One region of the Dyella sp. 333MFSha genome, then DNA from elsewhere that is predicted to be linked to it. Evidence: predicted binding sites of a transcription regulator. Region 1 holds the regulator's gene; each other region holds the start of a gene.
What was found. The regulator FliA, encoded in region 1, starts transcription of late flagellar genes. The targets are predictions, from matches to a motif close to TAAAGTTTNNCNNNCNNNGGCCGATAA.

Region 1 (6,337 bases):
GTGTTCGCCGCCGTCGCGGCATTCGTGCTGGCCGCTTCCTGACGCTCGGCGGCGGCGCCTTCGTGACCGGGCAACGGCAGGTTGCGCGGCGGAACGGGCACGTCGATGCGGGCGATGGGCGCGGCGGCCGGCGCACGCGACTGATTCGGCAGCGGCACCTGCGCGGCGGGCGTAGCCTCGCGGATCGGCTCGATCACCTTGCCCGTGCCGTTGAAGGCTTCATTGATGGACTGCGCCATCACCTTGAACTTGGTTTCGTTGACGGCCGATACCGCGTACATCACCACGAACAACGCGAGCAGCAACGTGATCAGGTCGCCATAGGGGATCGCCCAGCGCTCGTGATTGATGTGCTCTTCGTGGTGGCGGCGCTTCACGAGAGGAACCCCTGAAGCTTGCTCTCGATGTGCCGCGGGTTATCGCCCTGGGCGATCGAGACGAGGCCTTCGACGAGGATCTCGCGCATCTGCGACCGCTGACGGGCCAGACCTTTCAGGCGTGACGCCATGGGCAGCGCCAGCAGATTGGCCAGGCCGATACCGTAAATGGTGGCGACGAAGGCGGCCGCGATGCCGTGGCCGAGCTTGCTGGGCTCGGCCAGGTTCTGCATGACCGACATGAGGCCCATGACGGCACCGATGATGCCCATCGTCGGCGAGTACGCACCGGCGTTTTCGTAGACCTTGGCGGCTTCGATGTCGTTGTGCTCGCGTGCGAGCACTTCCACTTCGAGCACGGAGCGCATGGCGTCCGGCTCGGTGCCATCCACCAAAAGCTGAAGCCCCTTACGGATGAAGGGGTCCGATTCGCGCTCGATGGCGGGTTCCAGCCCGAGCAGGCCGGTGCGCCGGGATATCTCGCTCCAGCCGACGATGCGGCTGACGAGGTTTTCCGATTCGATATCCGGCGGGCGATACACCCACGGCAGCATGCTCCACGCACGCTTGAGTACCGGCCCCGGCGTCTGCACCAGCAGCGCGGCCAGGGTGCCGAGAAAGACGATGACGAACGCCGCCGGGTTCCACAGGGCATCGAGACTCGAGCCTTTGAGGATGGTCCCCACGATGATGACCACGAAGGCCAGGATCGTGCCGACGACGCTCACGATATCCATGTCAGACAGCCATCCTCAATGAAGGCAGCACCTGCCCACTGTCATCGGCCAGACCGGCAAGGTCGAGCACGAGGGAGATACGCCCGTCACCGGTGATGGTCGCCCCGGCGACACCGGGAACGTCCTTGAGGAACGGGCCCAGCGGCTTGGCCATGACGTCTTCGCGGCCGAGCACTTCGTCGACCAGGCAACCCAGCGTCTGGTGACCGATCTGCACGACGACGACATGGCCGCCCTTCCCGCTCACCCCGGCCCAGTGACCGAGGTCGGCGAGCGGCAAGGCGCGCTGACGGTGCGACGCGACGATGCGGCCGTCGAGCTCCTGGATCTGACCGGGAACGAGCTCGAACACTTCGGTGACATTGGACAGCGGGAGCGAAAGCAGACGATGACCGACGCGAACCATCAGCACGCGCATGATCGCCAGCGTCAGCGGCACCGACAGGCGTACCGTGCTGCCATGACCGACACGCGAGTCGATGGACAGCGTGCCGCCCAGTTCGACGATCTTGGTCTTGACCACGTCCATGCCGACGCCGCGGCCGGAAATGTCGGACACCGTGCTGGCGGTCGAGAAGCCCGGGCGGAAGACGATTTCGTAGCATTCGCGCTCGTCCAGACGCGCGGCCTGCTCGGCGTCCATCAGGCCCTTTTCGACGGCCTTGCGGCGCAGGACCTCGGGATCCATGCCCTTGCCGTCGTCGGTGACGGTAATGACGATGCGGTCGCCGTACTGGCCAGCGGCGAGGCGCACCGTGCCCAGACGCGACTTACCTTCGGCCGCGCGCACGTCAGGCATCTCGATGCCGTGATCCACCGCGTTACGCAGCAAATGCACGAGCGGATCGGCGAGCGCCTCGACCACGGTGCGATCGATATCGGTTTCTTCGCCTTCCGTGACGAGCTCGATCTCTTTACCGAGCTGGCGGGCGAGGTCACGAATGATGCGTGGGAAACGGGAGAACAGTTTGCCGACGGGCTGCATGCGCATGCGCAGCACGGCGTTCTGCAAGTCTTCCGCGACGCGCTCCAGCTCGCCGATGGCACGTTCCATCGGATCGTTGCCGCCGCGCGGTGCGAGGCTGGTGAGGCGGTTGCGTACGAGCACGAGCTCGCCCGCGGCGTCGACCAGGCTGTCGAGACGATGCGTGTCGACGCGAACCGTCGTGTCGGCGGCGGACGCGGCGCGCTTTTCGCCAGCCGCGGCGGGCGCGGCCTTCGCTGCGGGAGCAGCCACTGCCGGCGGTGCGGGTGCAGCGACCGGAACCACGGCGAGCGCAGGCGTGGATGCGACAACAGGCGCCGCACCACCGACCGCACCCGGCGCTGCCGTGCCGTGAAGGGAATCCAGCAAGGCTTCGAATTCGTCGTCGCTGATCGCGTCGTTGTTCGACGGCAACGGTGCTGCGGCAGCGACCACGGGTGCGGGCGTCGGTGCCGATGCGGAAACAGCTGCGCTGTCCGCGCCTGGCGCACCCGTGCCGTACAACGAATCGAGCAGCGCTTCGAACTCGTCATCGTTGATCGTCGCGGACGAGGCCGGTGCCGGCGCGCGGTCGGTGCGCGCGGCGTCGAGCATCGCCTCGAATTCATCTTCGATCGGGTCGTACGCTTTCGGCGCGGAAGGTGCCGCGACCGGCGAAGAGACCGGTACCGCCAAGGCAACGGGAGCCGCGGATACGGCACGACCGGGAATCAGCAGCCGGTCGAGCAGCGAACGCGGCGCGGGCTCGATCGGCACGCCGCCATCGGCGGCGCGCATCATGTCGTTGAGCAGGTCGAGCGACTCGAGCAGCGCATCCATGAAGGCGGCGTTGAGCACGATCGTGCCGTTACGCGCTTCGTTCAGAAGATCTTCGCCACGGTGGCACAGCTCCACCATGGGATTGAGCCCAAGAAAGCCCGCACCGCCCTTCACGGTGTGGAACGCACGGAAGACCGCGTTCAGCAGCTCCGTGTCGTTCGGCGACGCTTCGAGATCCACGAGCTGCTCGCCCAGGCTCTCGAGCAGTTCGCGCGCTTCGATCAGGAAGACGTTGAGCAGCTCGTTGTCCAGCTCCACGCTCATAGCGGGCTCAGAATCCGAATTCGCTGAGGAGGCGATCCACTTCGTCCTGGCTGACCTTGTCCGCGGCCGGCGCATTGCCGCCCGCGAGCGAGCCGGTCAGACGGACCAGCTCGACCAGCGACGACTCGACCTTGGCCATGAACGCTTCGACCTGCGCCACGCGCTGACCGGAAAGATCCTGCCACGACTGGGCTTCGACCATTTCGCCCAGGCCGATGTCGCAGCTCTGCGCGAAATCGCCCACGCGCACGGCAAGCGCCGTGGCATTGGCGCCGAACGCCGGATCGGCGTGATCGAGCACGAGCACTTCGTCGGCCTGCTTCGCCAGCGCCTGGGCCTGCGGACGCAGCTTTTCGCTGAAGTCCAGCGTGCGGTGCGCGGCGGTCGAGCTCATCTCGAGCACGTCACGCAGATGCTTGCGCGCATCGCTCATGTTGCCGGGCACGCCGTCGGTCGAAATGTCCGAAGCGAGGCGGCGCACGGATTCGTGCAGGTCGCGCGCAAGGTGGCCCAGCGCCAGGAACAGGTGCTGCTCGCGGCTGCGGATCAGGTTGTCGAGTGCCTTTTCGAAGGCGGCGCCGTCGTCGGCCTCGAGCAGCTCGCGCAGTTCGGGGACGACCTCTTGGCCGGGGGAGAGCATCGTATTCATCGTTATTCCCTTAGCCCGCAGCCGCGGCGAGTCGTTCGAAGATCTTGTCGAGCTTTTCCTTCAGCGTGACCGCCGTGAAAGGCTTGACGACGTAGCCGTTAACACCGCTCTGCGCGGCGGCGATGATCTGGTCGCGGTTGTTTTCCGCGGTCACCATCAGCACCGGCAACGACTTCAGACCGGCATCGGCGCGGATCGCGCGAAGCAGGTCGATGCCCGTCATGTTGGGCATGTTCCAGTCGGTGACGACGAGGTCGATCGGCTGCGAGCGCAGCAACGCGAGGGCCGCGTTACCGTCTTCGGCTTCCTGGATGAGCGTGTTGGTGAAACCCAACTCGACCAGGAGATTCCTGACGATGCGCCGCATGGTGGAAAAGTCGTCCACCACGAGGATCTTCATGTTCTTGTCCAAAACTGCTCTCCGCCACGTGCTTTTTCTTTACCGGCGACGGCACCGCGATGCCGTCACTGCTTGTCTTTCCAACCCGTCATGCGTGCACGCAGGCGAATCAGGGCCTGGCCATGGATCTGGCACACGCGCGACTCGCTCACACCCAGTACCACACCGATTTCTTTCAGGTTGAGCTCTTCATCGTAGTACAGCGACATCACCAGCTTCTCGCGTTCCGGCAGGCCGTCGATCGATTGCGCCAGCGCGTCGCGCAGGCCGTTCTTCTCGAAGTTGCCTTCCGGGCCCGAGGCGTCGGGGTCCGCGACGTCGATCGCCGCGCCTTCGTCGCCTTCCGGCGCCGTGAGGCTCAGCAACCGCGCGCTCGCCGCGTCGGCCAGAATCTGGTTGTACTCCATGGCGTCGATACCCAGCCGCTTCATCACTTCCGCGTCTTCGGCGTCGCCACCCGTTTCGTTCTCGATCTGCCTCGTTACTTCAGCCACCTCGCGCAACTTCCGGTGGACGGAGCGCGGGGTCCAGTCCGTCTTGCGCAGTTCGTCCAGCATGGCGCCACGAATGCGGATGCCCGCATAGGTCTCGAAGCTGGCCGCGCGAGTCGGCGAGTAATTTCTTGCGGCCTCGAGCAGTCCGATCATTCCGGCCTGCATGAGGTCATTCGCGTCCACGCTTGGCGGCAGGCGGCCCATCAGGTGATAGGCGATCCGGCGCACCAGGGGTGCATGCGTTTTAACCAGTTGATCCGCTGGAACTCTAGTGATTTCAAGGTATTCGCTAGCGACACTCACAGCGGCAGCCCTCCCCCCATCTGGTTCCGTTCGGCGAAAAAGCCGATGCGACCCTGCACCCGGGGTTCGGGTTCACCCCATGTATCGACCGACCGGGCCAGATTCTTGAATCCCACCGCCGAGCGGCTGCTCGGCCAGGCGTCGACCACGGCCGCCTGGCGGCGGATGGCCTGACGCAGGTACTCGTCGTGCGGAACCATGCCCATGAAATCCAGGGACACGTCCAGGAAGCGGTTGGTCACGCGGGCGAGCTTCTCGAACAGCTGACGGCCTTCCTGCGCATGGCGGACCATATTGGCGACGATGCGGAAGCGGTTCACGTCGAACTCGCGGCTCATCACCTTGATCAGCGCGTAGGCGTCGGTCAGCGAGGCCGGCTCGTCGCAGACCACGACCACCACCTCGTCGGAGGCTGCCGCGAACATCGACACGCTGTCGGAGATGCCGGCGGCGGTGTCGACGATCAGATATTCGGGGGCGACCGGGTATTCGTCGAAGGCGCGGATCACGGCGGCGTGCTCGATATTCGGCAGCTGCGCCATGCGGCGCGCGCCCGAGGTCGCCGGGATCACTTTCAGGCCGTGGTTGGCGTGGAGGATCAGGTCCTCGATGCGGCACTCGCCTTCGAGCATGTGGCCCAGATGGCGCGTGGGCTGCAGGCCCAGCAGCACATCGATGTTCGCCATGGCCAGATCCGCGTCCAGCAGGACCACGTCACGGCCGCCCATCGCAAGCGCCATGCCGAGGTTGACCGCCACCGTGGTCTTGCCCACGCCGCCCTTGCCGCCCGCCACCGCGATGCTGCGCGTGGGACGACGGTCGGCGAGCCAGTTGAGCCCAGCAGCCTGGGTGGAATCGACGTGTGTGTTCATGAAGGAATTCACTGCCGTGAAGGGGTGTGCGGATGCGGATGCCGTGGTCACGTTACTTCAGTTCCCGGTGTCAGGCGATGGCTGGCGCGGTGGAGAAGCCGAAACGGTCGGCGAGAATCGCGTCGTCCGGTTCGTCGGTGCGCTGCTTGACGAGTTGAGCGGCCAGGCAGACGAGTTTGCGCGCATCCGCGGAGGCGATGTCTTCCGGCACGCGCTGACCATCCGTGGTGTAGTCGAGCGGCAGACCGTGACGGATGACGGCCGACAGGGCACCGCCGATTAGCGGGGCCTCGTCGAGCTTGGTCAGAATCGCGGTCTGCGGCGCCAGCGGCGCGTAGGCACGGATCGCGTTGTCGATGGCCTGTGCCTGCGCGTTCGCGGCAAGCACGAGGCAGACACGCACCTCGGTCATCGCGCGCAGGGTGTCGAACTGCTGC
Region 2 (6,337 bases), on a different contig from region 1:
CTGCTTGATCTTCTCACGCGCGATCAGCGGGTCCGCGGCGGTACCGACCACCTCGATGCCCGGATCGGACTCGAGCATGGTCGACAGCACCTTACGCACCAGGGCCGAATCGTCGACGATGAGAACGCGTACTTTCTGCATGGGCTCTGGCAACTCGGGTGGCGTAACGTCCCTGTCGGTGGACCGACCGGCACTGAATGTCTTGAGGAAAGCTTTCCGCGCGGCGCGTCAGAAAAGCTCCACCTCTCCCTTTATCGGATCGTCAGCCAATCGCTTGAGGTATCGTTTCTCGCGATCGGCAAGATTGTTGTCGTGTGCGGCACGCAGCTGGCGCACACGCACCTTGCCGCTGACCGGGAAGAACTGCACCTGACGCGGGTAGATGTCGCCGACGTCGGCCGCGCAGAGGCGCAGCTTCTCGGTGGCGATATAGCGCTGCACGAAGGCGATATTGCGCTGACCGATATCGGTCATGGTCGCCAGCACACGCCCGCCGCCGAAGATCTTCACTTCGAGATCGTCACGACGGCCGCCGGCTTTCAGGATCGAGTTGATCAGCTGCTCCATCGCGTCGTTGCCGTAACGCGCGGCACGACCGACGGTGGAACTCCAGCTGTCACGCTCGCCCGCGGGCTCGGGCAGCATGAAATGGTTCATGCCGCCGATGCGCTGTTTCGTGTCGCGCACGCAGGCCGACACGCACGACCCCAGTACGGTGGAGATCATTTCTTCCTGCGTGCTGACGTAGTATTCGCCAGGCAGAATCTTGACCGTCACCACTTCCTGCGCGGGATCCCAGAACCGGCGGACGTGTTCGAACCCCGGCAGCACACTCTTTGGATCGAAGCCGACGAACGTGCGTGGCAGGGTCGCGAACGCGTCTGTCATGTGCGTTTCCGATAAACGGTTCGACCGATGAGGTCGAAGTCTTCGGACAGTCCGTACATGGATTCCGAGTGACCGAGGAAAAGGTAGCCGCGGCTTTCCAGCATGCCGGCATAACGGGAGAACAGGCGCTGCTTGGTCGGCTTATCGAAATAGATGACGACGTTGCGGCAGAAAATGGCGTCGAACTTGCCCTGCATGGGCCAGTCGTGAAGCAGGTTGAGCGGCTGGATGGTGACGAGCTCGCGCAGGCGCGGGTGCACCTGGGCGAAACCGTCGAACGAACCCTCGCCGCGCAGGAACCAGCGCTTGCGACGCGCTTCGCTCACGCCCGTCAGGCGGTCGACCGGGTAGACGCCCTTGCGTCCGAATTCCAGCGCCTGCGGTGACAGGTCGGTCGCGAGAATCTTCGCGTCGATGTTGACGCCCATCCGCTCCATGGCCTCGGCCAGCACCATGGCGATGGCGTACGGTTCTTCGCCCGTGGAGCAACCGGCCGACCAGATGCGCAGGCGTCCACCGTTGCGCTTTTCTTCAAGCCAGCGTGGCAGGAGCTCGTCCACGAGCAGGTCGTAATGGTGCATCTCACGGAAGAACGAGGTGACGTTGGTGCTGATGCAGCTGGCCAGTTCACCCAGTTCGCCGTCCGGATCGCGACGAAGCAGATCGCAGTACGCCGAGAAACCGTCGAGGCGAAGCGTGCGCAGCCGGCGGAGCAGACGCCCCTGGACCAGCTGGCGCTTATGCTCACCGAGCGAGATACCGCAATGCTGAAGCACGAAGTCGCGGAGGAAGGCGAAGTCCGCGTCGCCCAGGCTCGGGCCCGCTGCGCTCGCCGGTACGACGCTGTCGCCGTTGTTGACGAGCGCGTTCATCGATCAGAACTCCTTCCACACGCCGGAGTCGGCCGACTCGGCGGGACGCGACGGTCGCGCGGGGGCGGCCGGCGTGCTGCGCACCGCGGCGAACACCGTTTCCATCTCTTCCTGCGTGGCGTCCTTGCGCGGCGCCCTGGCGGCCGGCGCGGAAGCCACGGTACCGGTGACCTGGAAGAACGACACCTGACGGCTGAGCTCGGTCGCCTGCTCGTGCATGGCGCGGGCGGCAGCGGCGGATTCTTCCACCAGCGCGGCGTTCTGCTGGGTCATTTCGTCCATCTGCAGCACGGCGTGGTTGACCTGGTCGATACCGGCCGACTGCTCGGAGCTGGCGGCGGCGATCTCGGCGACGATGTCGGTCACCTTCTTCACGCTCTCGACGATCTCGGCGAGCGCCTTGCCCGACTGGTCGACCAGCTCGGAACCGGCCTTGACCTTGCTCGCGCTGTCGTTGATGAGGCCCTTGATCTCCTTGGCCGCGCCCGCCGAACGCTGGGCGAGGTTACGCACTTCCGTAGCGACCACGGCGAAGCCGCGACCCTGCTCACCCGCACGCGCGGCTTCCACCGCGGCGTTGAGCGCCAGCAGATTGGTCTGGAACGCGATTTCGTCGATGAGGCTGACGATGTCGGAAATCTTCTTACTGGAGCTGTTGATCTCGCGCATGGCGACAACGGTCTGGGCAACGACTTCGCCGCCCTTCTCCGCCTGCTCGCGTGCACCGCGGGCCAGCTGGTTGGCGTGGCTGGCGTTCTCGGCGTTCTGCTTGACAGTCGAGGTCATTTCTTCCATCGACGAAGCGGTTTCTTCCAGGCTGGACGCCTGTTCCTGCGTGCGCTGCGAGAGGTCGTCGTTACCGCGCGAGATCTGCTGCGCGGCGGTGCTGACCGACGAGGAACCGTGACGCACTTCGGTGACGATGGCGCTGAGGCGCTCGTCCATCGCGCGGAACGCGCCCTGCAGCTGGCCGAGTTCGTCCTGACGGGTGACCTGCACGTCGTGACCCAGCTTGCCTTCGGCGATCTGGTTGGCGACGTTCACGGTGACCGACAGCGTGCGGAGGATCGAGCGGATCACCAGCACGCCGATCAGCAGGCTGACGATCAGGCCGAGCGACAGCGCAATGATGCAGAAGGCACGGATCGTCTTGTACTGGGCTGCCTGCTTTTCGTAGATCGCCGCGGCTTCGTCGCGCTTGGCGGTGACCAGCTTGGCCAGCTGCGCCTGGCGATCCATGAGGATCGGGCGGACGGACATCTCCATGACGTCGAGCGCGCCCTCGTCACCCTGCTTGAGGGCGTCGAGCATGTCGTTCTTGGCCGAGTTGTACTCGTCGTTGGACGACTGCCAGCGGTCGTAGAGCTTCTTGATCTCCGGCGACATCGGCATCTTTTTGTAATCGTCCTTCAGCTTGGCCATCTCGTCCTGGAGCTTCTGGAACTCGGCAAGCTTCTGGTTGACCTGATCCTTCTCGGACACCTTCGCCGCAGCTTCACCCATGACCACGAAGGCCATCAGGGCGCGCGTGCTCACCTGGCTGAGCATCTCGGACGGAACGAGTTCTTCTTCGTAGACCTTGCGCAGGCCTTCGTTCTGAAAGTACATGGCGCCGAGGCCGACGGCGGCGCCGCCGATCAGCATGACGCCCAAAAGACCGAGCACGCCGTAAAGGCGTCCACGGACGGTCAGGGCGGGCATCTTGAACTTGAACTTATTCATTGCGATTCCAATCGGCAAAGTGCGGCAGTGGCAAACCGGGCATCTCACGCCACGGCGACCGAAGCCGCCACGGCGCCTCTACGCTCAGGCGACGGCTTTGACGTCGGTGGAAGCCAGCGCGGCTTCCAGCATCTGGGCGTCCTGCGGCTGCAGGAGACGGTCGACGTCGAGCAGCAACACCATGCGCTCGCCGACGGACGTGAGGCCCTTCAGGTATTCGGTATCGACGGTGGTGCCCATGTCGGGAACCGGACGGATGCCGCCGGGAGCGACCTCCACCACGTCGGAGACGGCATCGACCACCACGCCGAACTGGCGGCCGTTGACCATGACGATGACGGTCACGGTGGTGGCGGTGTATTCCTCGCGCGCCAGATTGAAGCGCAGGCGGAGATCGAGCACCGGCACGATCGCGCCGCGCAGGTTCAGCACACCCAGCACATAGGACGGTGCCTGCGGGATGCGCGTCACCGGTGTCCAGCCGCGGATTTCGCGGACGGCGAGAATATCCACCGCGTATTCCTCGTTACCGAGGTTGACGGTCAGGTACTGCGCGGCCTCGTCGGACGCGTCGATGGCGGTATTGGCTGCTTGATTCATGTCGTTCCCACGGCGGATCGGATCGGCGGTTCGGGACCCCTTCCCTTGGGGTATCGGCTATTCCGGTGGGGACTTGAGGGGGAATTTTGCGGTGCCGCATCCGGTGGGGAGTGCGGCGGGATGGGGAGCCGGAGGGTGCCGCTTCATCGCTTTGTGGGTTTTTCGCGCGCAGGGCGCGCTCCTACCAAGGGGGGTACCGCATGGGGCACCGCGCGGGGAGACCGGGCGGGGGTAACGCATGGGGCCGGACGGGGGCACCGCGCATGGGGTACAGCACGGGGGCACCCCGCGAGGTTGCCGAACGGGGTACCGCGCGGCGGGGATGGCCGGCTGTTGTAGGAGCGCGCCTTGCGCGCGACCCCGTTCAACCCACGGCGATCAGGCCGCCTTGCGACGCGCCTGCAGACGCACCAGCCCGGCCACGTCGGCGATCAGCGCGACGGAGCCGTCGGCCAGAATCGTCGCGCCGGAGATGCCGGTAACCCGGCGATAGTTGGCTTCCAGCGACTTCACCACCGCCTGCTGCTGGCCGATGAGTTCGTCGACGAACAGACCGATGCGACTGCCCTCGCCTTCCACCACGATGACGATACCGTCGTCGATGGCACGGCGCTGACCGGCGCAGCCGAACGCGTCGAACAGCCGCACGATGGGCAGCCAGTGATCGCGGAAGCGGAACAGCTCGCCGCCGCCCGCCACGCTGCGAATCGCATCCGGCTTCACCTGCACGGATTCGACGATGGAAACCAGCGGCACGATGTAGGTTTCTTCACCCACCGCGGCCGTCAGGCCGTCGATGATCGCGAGCGTCAGCGGCAGCGTGATGGTGAAGGTGGTGCCTTTGCCCTGCACGCTGCGGATACTGACCGTACCGCCCAGGTCCATGACGTTGCGACGGACCACGTCCATGCCCACGCCACGGCCCGAGAGGTCGGTCGTGGCGGCGGCGGTGGAGAAGCCCGCTTCGAAGATGAGGTCGGCCACGGCGTCGTCGGACATGTGATCGCCCGAGGCGATGATGCCGCGCGAGACCGCCTTGGCGACGATGGCGTCGCGGTTCAGACCCGCACCGTCATCGGCCACTTCGACCACGATGGAACCGCCGCGGTGGAAGGCTTCCATGCGCAGCGTGCCCGTATCGCCCTTACCAGCGGCCTGGCGTTTAGCCGGTACTTCGAGGCCATGGTCGATCGCGTTGCGGACCAGATGCACCAGCGGGTCGCCGATCTTCTCCAGCACCGTCTTGTCGAGTTCGGTAGTTTCGCCGCGCATGTCGAGCACGACTTTCTTGTCCAGCTTCTGCGCGAGGTCGCGGACCAGACGCGGGAAGCGGTTGAACACCGTGCTGATCGGCAGCATGCGGATGCTCATGACGCTTTCCTGCAGTTCGCGCGTATGGCGACCCAGCTGGGCCAGCCCCTGGCGGAACATTTCCAGCTGCGAGGCGTCCACACCGTCGTTGAACTGGGTCAGCATCGACTGCGTGATGACCAGTTCGCCGACGAGGTTGATCAGGGTGTCGATCTTTTCGATGCCGACGCGAACCGAGCTGGCCTCGCTGTTGACGGCGGGCTCGCGCACGGCACGGGAGGCGGCCGGGACCGCGGCCACGGCGGCAACCGGTGCGGCGGCGACCGGAGCGGCCGCCGCGATGCGCGGCGTCGCCGTCAGCTCGCAGTCGCCATCGACCCAGTCGAATACACCTTCGACGGCGGCACGCTTGGCACCGGCGGCGAGATGGAGTGTCCAGCCGAGGTAGGACGATTCGGCGTCCATATCGGCCAGCGCGGGAAGCTTGCTCGCGTCGCAGGTGACCGAGAGCGGGCCCATGGCCTCGAGCTCACGGAACATGCGCGCGGGATCGTTACCGGTCTTGAGCAGGTAATCGAACGGACGGAACGCGATATCCCAGCCTTCGATCGCCTCGACCGGCGCGGCGGCCTTGACCGCCACCGGTGCCGCCACAGGCGCACCGGAGACCATCGCCGAGAGCTCGGCCAGCAGGGCCTGGCTCTCCGCCGTGGCGGCCGGCTGGCCCGCCATCGACAGCGACAGCATGTCGCGCACGGTATCGCCCGAGCGCAGCAGCAGTTCCACGACGGCCTTTTCCATCGGACGGCGGCCGCTGCGGACCTCGTCCATCAGGTTTTCGGCCACGTGGGTAAACGCCGCCACATCGGTGAAACCGAACGTGGCCGCGCCGCCCTTGATCGAGTGGGCGGCACGGAACACGACATTGATCAGTTCCGGATCCT
Region 3 (6,337 bases), on a different contig from region 1:
GGCTGGCCAGGATCTCGTTGCAGCGATCGAGATGTCGCAGGTAGGCGCGCGAGAAGCCGTTGGCGCAGGCGTAGCAGTCGCAACCTTCTTCGATCACGCGGGTATCGGTAGCGAACTTCGCGTTCCGGATGCGCAACGTGCCTTCATACGTGAAGAGGAACCCGTTGCGCGCGTTGCGCGTAGGCATCACGCAATCGAACATGTCGATGCCGCGACGGACGGCCTCGACAATGTCTTCGGGGCGTCCCACCCCCATCAGATAACGGGGGCGATCCTTTGGCAGCATCGGCAGGGTCAGGTCGAGCGTGTGATTGCGCTCCGCCTCCGGCTCGCCGACGGCCAGACCACCCACGGCGTAACCGTCGAAGCCGATCTCCACCAGCCGCTCCGCCGAACGGTGGCGCAGCTTTTCGTACGTACTGCCCTGGACGATGCCGAACAGCGCGTTGGGGTTTTTCAGGTGGTCGAAAGACTGGCGGGAACGCTCGGCCCAGCGCAGGCTGAGCTCCATCGAGTCAGAGGCGACCTTTTCGGTCGCCGGATACGGCGTGCATTCGTCGAAAATCATCGCGACGTCGGAGTCCAGCACCTTCTGGATCCGCATCGACTCCTCGGGCGAGAGGAACACCTTCGACCCATCCACCGGGGAGGCGAAGGTCACCCCCTCTTCGGTGATCTTGCGCTTGTGCGCCAGCGAGAAGACCTGGAAACCACCCGAATCGGTGAGGATCGGCTTGTTCCAGCCGATGAACTTATGCAGCCCGCCGAATTCGCCGACGATCTCGAGGCCAGGCCGCAGAAACAGGTGAAAGGTATTGCCGAGGATGATCTCCGCGCCGGTGTCGAGGACATCGCGCGGGGTCATGGCTTTCACGGAGCCGTAGGTGCCCACCGGCATGAAGGCCGGGGTTTCGACGGTGCCGCGGCCGAATCGGAGACGGCCACGCCGGGCCGCGCCATCGGTGGCGAGGAGTTCGAAGGGAAGCTGGGTCATCCGCGTAGTGTACCGGGAGTCGGCCCTTCGGACCTGCAGGTCGGGCGCTGCGCGGACGGAGAGCATTACCTTGCCGGGGCGGCGGCCCACCGCGCTCGCCGTTTACGCGTACAGGTGTCGGCAAGCGCCAACCTAAAGTTCCGCACGTTTCCGCCGATTCCTATGCCACAGGAGCGAGCCCAGACCGGGGTCCGCCCAGGCCCTCGGAGGACCTGCCCTTTGATCATCCAGCCGACCAGTATCGCCGCCCAGCTATGGGCCGGCGCGGCAGCGGGCACCACCGCGGCCGTTGATGCCTGGCGGGTGGGTACGCTGCTGACGGCACGCGTCATGGGGCAGAACGACATCGGCAAGCTGCTGCTGGACATCGGCGGTATCACGGTGGAGGCCGACACCACGGGCACCCAGCTTCCCCAGCAGTTTCAGGTGCGCGTCCTGACCCAGGGCGCTCAGCCCCAGCTCGAAGTCCTCATCGCCCACCCCGAGGAAGGCGTCACGATGCAGGGACTGCGCGAACGGCTGCCGCTGCAGAATGGTTACGCGCCGCTGCTCGGCGCACTGGCCTCACTGGCGCGCAGCCCGGTGGCCCGCTCGCTGCCGGCACCCCTGCGAGCCGCACTCGCCACGCTCGAGGCTTCGATCAGCGGACCCGATGACGTCAGCACGCCGATGGGCATGAAGGAAGCCATCGCCAAGAGCGGCAGCTTCCTCGAATCCCATCTCGCCGAGCCGACGAAAGAGACCCCGGCGGCCGACGATTTCAAGGCGGCATTGATGGCGCTCCGCCGCACGCTGGCCGATCTTCCGCCGACGCGAAGCGCATCGGGCGTCAGCACCGGCCCCGGACTTCCGCGCCAGCTTGGTGACACACCCCCGCCGCTCGCCCAGCGCGCACTGATTGCCCAGCCTCGCGTGGCGGAATTCGCCATCACCGAAGACGACGTCGACGCGCTGGTCGGCCAGTTACGGACCGACACACGTGCCGCACTGTCCCGTGTCGAGATCGGTCAGCTGGAATCCCAGCCGCAGGCCGGACTATGGATGATCGAAGTGCCGCTGGCGAACGCGCGCGGTTACGACGTGCTCCAGTTGCGGATCGAGGAAGGCAAGCCAGGCCCTGGCGAGCCGGATGGCCTGTGGACGGTCGGATTCGCCATCGACCCGCCCGCGCTGGGCGCCGTACAGGGTGAGATCCAGCTGCGCATACCGCGCGTGTCGGTGCGCCTGTGGGTACAACAGGCCGACACCGTGTCGCGCCTGGAAACCGAATTCGTCTCGCTGCGGCGCGTGCTCGAGAAAAGCGGCCTGCAGCTCGATCATTTCTCCTGCATGCACGGCCTGCCCGTGCCGACCAGCGCGTATAGCGCGGTCCTCCTCGAAGCCCGCGCATGAATCCGTCCCTGCCCTCCCCGCGCCGCAGTGTCACGCTGCGGCTCGCGACGCCGACCAGCAATGGGAAAACCCAGCGTGTCGACGCCGACAGCGTGAAAAACATGCTGGAGCGCGCGCAGGCGCTGGGGCTCGCACCGCAACTGGATCCGCAGATCGCTACCTTGCTGGCGGCCGTGCGGCTGCGCGACGACGTGCCGCCGGAGCTGTATGCGGCACTGGCGGCGGTGGTGGGGACCTTACTCGGGGCTGTCGAGGCCTGATGCGCCGCGGCTCACGTCAGCCTGTCGGCGACGGCGTCAGCTGACGCCCAGCCCCTGAATACGGGCCGCGCCGGCTTCAAACCCCGCCAGCTCGGCAAAGCGTTTGCCACGCTCCGCATAATCCCTGAACTGGTCGAAGCTCGGCGCACCCGGCGACAGCACGACGACGCCCTCGCCGCTCAGGGCGTTACGCGCGGCACCGACGGCGGCGGCGAGATCCGCTGCCCGATAAACATTCGCGACACCCGCCGCCTCCAGCGCATCCGCGATACGCGAACCGCTGGCACCCTGGCACACGATCGCCTCAGGCGCATCCAGGCGCATCGCTTCCACAAACGGCGTCCAGTCGAGACCGCGATCGTGCCCGCCGACGATCAGCGCGACACGTTCCGCTCCCACGCTTTCGAGCGCGGCAAGACTCGCCAGCGGCGTCGTGCTGATCGAATCGTTGATCCAGCGCAGGCCATGGATCTCGCCCAGCGGCTGCAACCGATGCGGCAGAGGCACAAAGGTGGACAACGCAGGCGCGGCGGCACGCGCATCGAGGCCGGCGATCTCCAGTGCGGCAAGGGCGGCACACGCGTTGACCGCGTTGTGAAGACCCGGCGCGGACACGGCGGACGCCCCGATCACGTTTTCGCTTCCACGCCGAATCCAGCCGTCGGCGACATGCCAGTGTGCCTCGTCGCCAAACGTATGCAGACCGGGATGGCCCGCCGCTCGCGCCATCAACGCAGGCTGCATCGCGTTGACCAGCACCTGCGCGGATGACGCCAGCAACTTCAGTTTGTCGCTGACGTAACGCTCGCGCGAGCCGTGCCAGTCGAGGTGTTCTTCGTAGAGACTGGTGACGACGCCAAGCCCGACACCAAACGCTTCGCCGGTCTGGAAACTCGACAGTTCGATCACCCACAGATCGGCGCTCTCGCCATCGAGCTCGAGCATTGGCAAGCCGATGTTGCCGGCCAGTGCCGTGCGCGCACCCAACGAACGCGCAAGATGCGCGATCAAAGCGGATGTGGTGCTTTTGCCCTTGGTACCCGTCACCGCTATGGTCTTCGCCGTCACATGGGCGGCGAACCAGAGCGCGGTGCCCGATGTAAAACGCGTGCCGCGCGCCTGCGCATCGAGCAGTTCGGGCTTGTACGCGGAGATACCGGGGGACTTGATGACGATGTCGTACGACGCGAGCGCATCGGCATCGGGGGCCACGTCATGTACGTGCGCCCATGGAAACGAAGCACGTGCCGCGGCCGCCTCGTCGGACGAACAGTAGACATCGACCAGCTGACCCGGCAGATGCCGGGCCAGCGCGTCGAGGGCCGCACGCCCTTCGCGACCGAAACCCCAGACGGCGACGCGGCGCCCCTCGAGATCAGCCCAGCGCATCCAGCGCTCCGAGCAGACGCGATGGCACGAGGTGCGACGCACCCGGCTTCAGCCAGGGCTCGAGTGCGAGCTCGGACGAGTCGAGTTGCGGAAGAATCTCGCGACGGAAACGCGACACCAGCGCGTCTTCGCGCCACTCCGGACGCTCCGCCAGCGACGCGAGCGCGGCGCGCGCTTCGGCGCCCTCGCCCACGCACTCGAACGGCTTGTGGTTCTTGTATTCGAGCAACGCGTCGAACGCGTCGGCCAGCGAGTCGTCGTCGAGCAGGTTGCGCCCGAAGATCGATACCAGCCGCGGTTTGGCCATGAACGGCGCGAGCGCGAGAAACACGAAATGGCATTTCGGGCACTGACCGCACCAGCGATCCGCCGGCTTGGGGCCGAGGATACGGAAGTTCCGGTTGCAGCTGGAGAACGCATCGAAATACGCCGCGCCAAGGCGCGCGAATGCGCTGGTCACCGCGAGCTCCGACCACGGTCGCAGGAGCGAGCAGTAGTCGAGATCGGCGGCGACATGCGAATGCAGGTAGTCGTGGAAGGTCTTCTCGAAACCGAAGCCCTTGCTCCACTGGTGATTCACTTCCTGGCCTTCGTATTCCAGCGTGGCGACCGATGCCGAACGTTCATTGGCGAATACGATGGAGTCGTAGCCGTACAACAGAGCCGCCAGCGTCAGAATGGCCGAGTTGATCGCCGTCACGGGGATATGCCCGTTCCACGCGCCCAGGCGGTTCAGTTCGAACAGACCCGGCGCCAGCTCGCGCGAAATGTTCAGCGTCGACAGACCGGTTCGCGCCGCACATTCGGCGATGAGCGGCGAATTGCCGACCCACGCCGCCGTCGCGTCACCACCGATCGACTTCACGGCCTCGACGGCGACCACGGAATCCTTGCCGCCACCGATCGGCAGCAACGAGCGTGCCGGCAAACCGATCGCGGGGGCCGCGACGCGATCGCGACTTTCGAACGGAAACGCGATACGCCCACGCAGATCCAGCCGGTTGCGATAGGCGAACTCGGCCAGACCATGCAGATACAGCGCATCGGCAAGCGTCGCCGTCTCTTCGTCGAGCGGCTCGCCTTCGATCACGATCGACGGCGGGATGCCCGCCTTGTAGTAGCTGACACCGGCGACGATATGCAGCAGACGGAGTGCCGACGCGAACGCCGCCTCGCGCTCCGGCGGGACCGCCGGCGCCCCCGGAAACGTAACGCGCTCGATCAGCTCGAGGCCGTCGTCGAAGGCGTAGACCAGCTCGGCGACACCATCGACGAAGGTGTGACGGACGAAGCGGAAGCGCTCGCTTCCGCGTGGATCGGTGAGGTTGGCGGTCACGGCAGCAGCACCTCGTCGGCTTCGTCACGAAGGTTGTAGCGCGACGACATGACGGCACCGTATGCGCCGCCCTGCGCCACGAGGATCACATCGTCCTCTTTCGATTCCGGCAGGCGCCGGTCCGAACCGAGGATGTCACCGGACTCGCAGATGGGGCCGACCACCTGGTACATCGTGGTCGCCGCTTCACCGTGGCGCGTGAGGTTCACGATCTCGTGCCAGGCATCGTAGAGCGCGGGACGGATCAGGCTGTTCATGCCCGTGTCGAGACCGAGGTAACGCACGTTGGCGCCCTTCTCCTTTTCCTGCGTGACACGCGCCAGCAGCACGCCGGCATCGGCCACCAGATAGCGGCCGGGCTCCATCCACAACTGGAACTGCGGATAGGCCTGACGTACCGAGGTCAGCACGCGATCGAGCGCCGGCATGTCGAGCGCGGTCTCGCCCGGATGCGACGGCACGCCCAGGCCTCCGCCGATGTTCAGCACGGTGATGGTGCCGATACGCTCCGCGAGTGCCGCCAGCTGCGAGTAGACCTCGCCCCAGTGCGCGGCATCGAGAATGCCCGAGCCCAGATGCGCATGCAGGCCGATCACCCGTGCGCCCGCGGCATCGGCCAGACGCAGGAAACGGTCGATCTGCTCGATCGGCACACCGAACTTGCTGCCGGTACCGCCCGTTTTCACCTTGTCGTGGTGCCCCAGCCCGCGACCGAGGTCCACGCGCAGAATGATCTCGCGACCGGCGAACAGATCGCTCCAGTGCTCGATCGGATACAGCGCGTCGATGGTGATGGTCGCGCGCGTCCGCAACGCGGCTTCGAAATCGCGACGCGCGGCGAAGTTCGGAGTGAACAGCAGCGGCGTGCTCTCGGGCACCGCCGCCGAGACGGTGGCGAGCTCGCCCGGCGAGACGCACTCGAAGGCAAAGCCTTCTTCCGCCAGCACCTTGAGGATGCCCGGATGC

Region 2: a site for FliA is predicted at 4,133-4,159, ahead of BLT40_RS16615 (chemotaxis protein CheW). Genes of this name have one in related genera too.
Region 3: a site for FliA is predicted at 1,128-1,154, ahead of BLT40_RS07760 (flagellar hook-length control protein FliK). Genes of this name have one in related genera too.

What each region holds. Positions count from the first base shown of each region.
Region 1 is NZ_FNBR01000001.1:88,449-94,785, reverse strand. It holds gene motD (flagellar motor protein MotD) at 1-377, opposite strand, end outside; gene BLT40_RS00450 (flagellar motor protein) at 374-1,114, opposite strand; gene BLT40_RS00445 (chemotaxis protein CheA) at 1,116-3,182, opposite strand; gene BLT40_RS00440 (protein phosphatase CheZ) at 3,190-3,831, opposite strand; gene cheY (chemotaxis response regulator CheY) at 3,842-4,243, opposite strand; gene BLT40_RS00430 (RNA polymerase sigma factor FliA) at 4,297-5,028, opposite strand; gene BLT40_RS00425 (MinD/ParA family ATP-binding protein) at 5,025-5,900, opposite strand; gene flhF (flagellar biosynthesis protein FlhF) at 5,971-6,337, opposite strand, start outside.
Region 2 is NZ_FNBR01000005.1:43,720-50,056, forward strand. It holds gene BLT40_RS16595 (protein-glutamate methylesterase/protein-glutamine glutaminase) at 1-141, opposite strand, end outside; gene cheD (chemoreceptor glutamine deamidase CheD) at 229-888, opposite strand; gene BLT40_RS16605 (CheR family methyltransferase) at 885-1,760, opposite strand; gene BLT40_RS16610 (methyl-accepting chemotaxis protein) at 1,764-3,482, opposite strand; gene BLT40_RS16615 (chemotaxis protein CheW) at 3,567-4,082, opposite strand; gene BLT40_RS16620 (chemotaxis protein CheA) at 4,461-6,337, opposite strand, start outside.
Region 3 is NZ_FNBR01000002.1:94,975-101,311, forward strand. It holds gene tgt (tRNA guanosine(34) transglycosylase Tgt) at 1-994, opposite strand, end outside; gene BLT40_RS07760 (flagellar hook-length control protein FliK) at 1,214-2,386, shown strand; gene BLT40_RS07765 (hypothetical protein) at 2,383-2,646, shown strand; gene murD (UDP-N-acetylmuramoyl-L-alanine--D-glutamate ligase) at 2,683-4,035, opposite strand; gene murL (UDP-N-acetyl-alpha-D-muramoyl-L-alanyl-L-glutamate epimerase) at 4,022-5,371, opposite strand; gene BLT40_RS07780 (bifunctional aspartate kinase/diaminopimelate decarboxylase) at 5,368-6,337, opposite strand, start outside.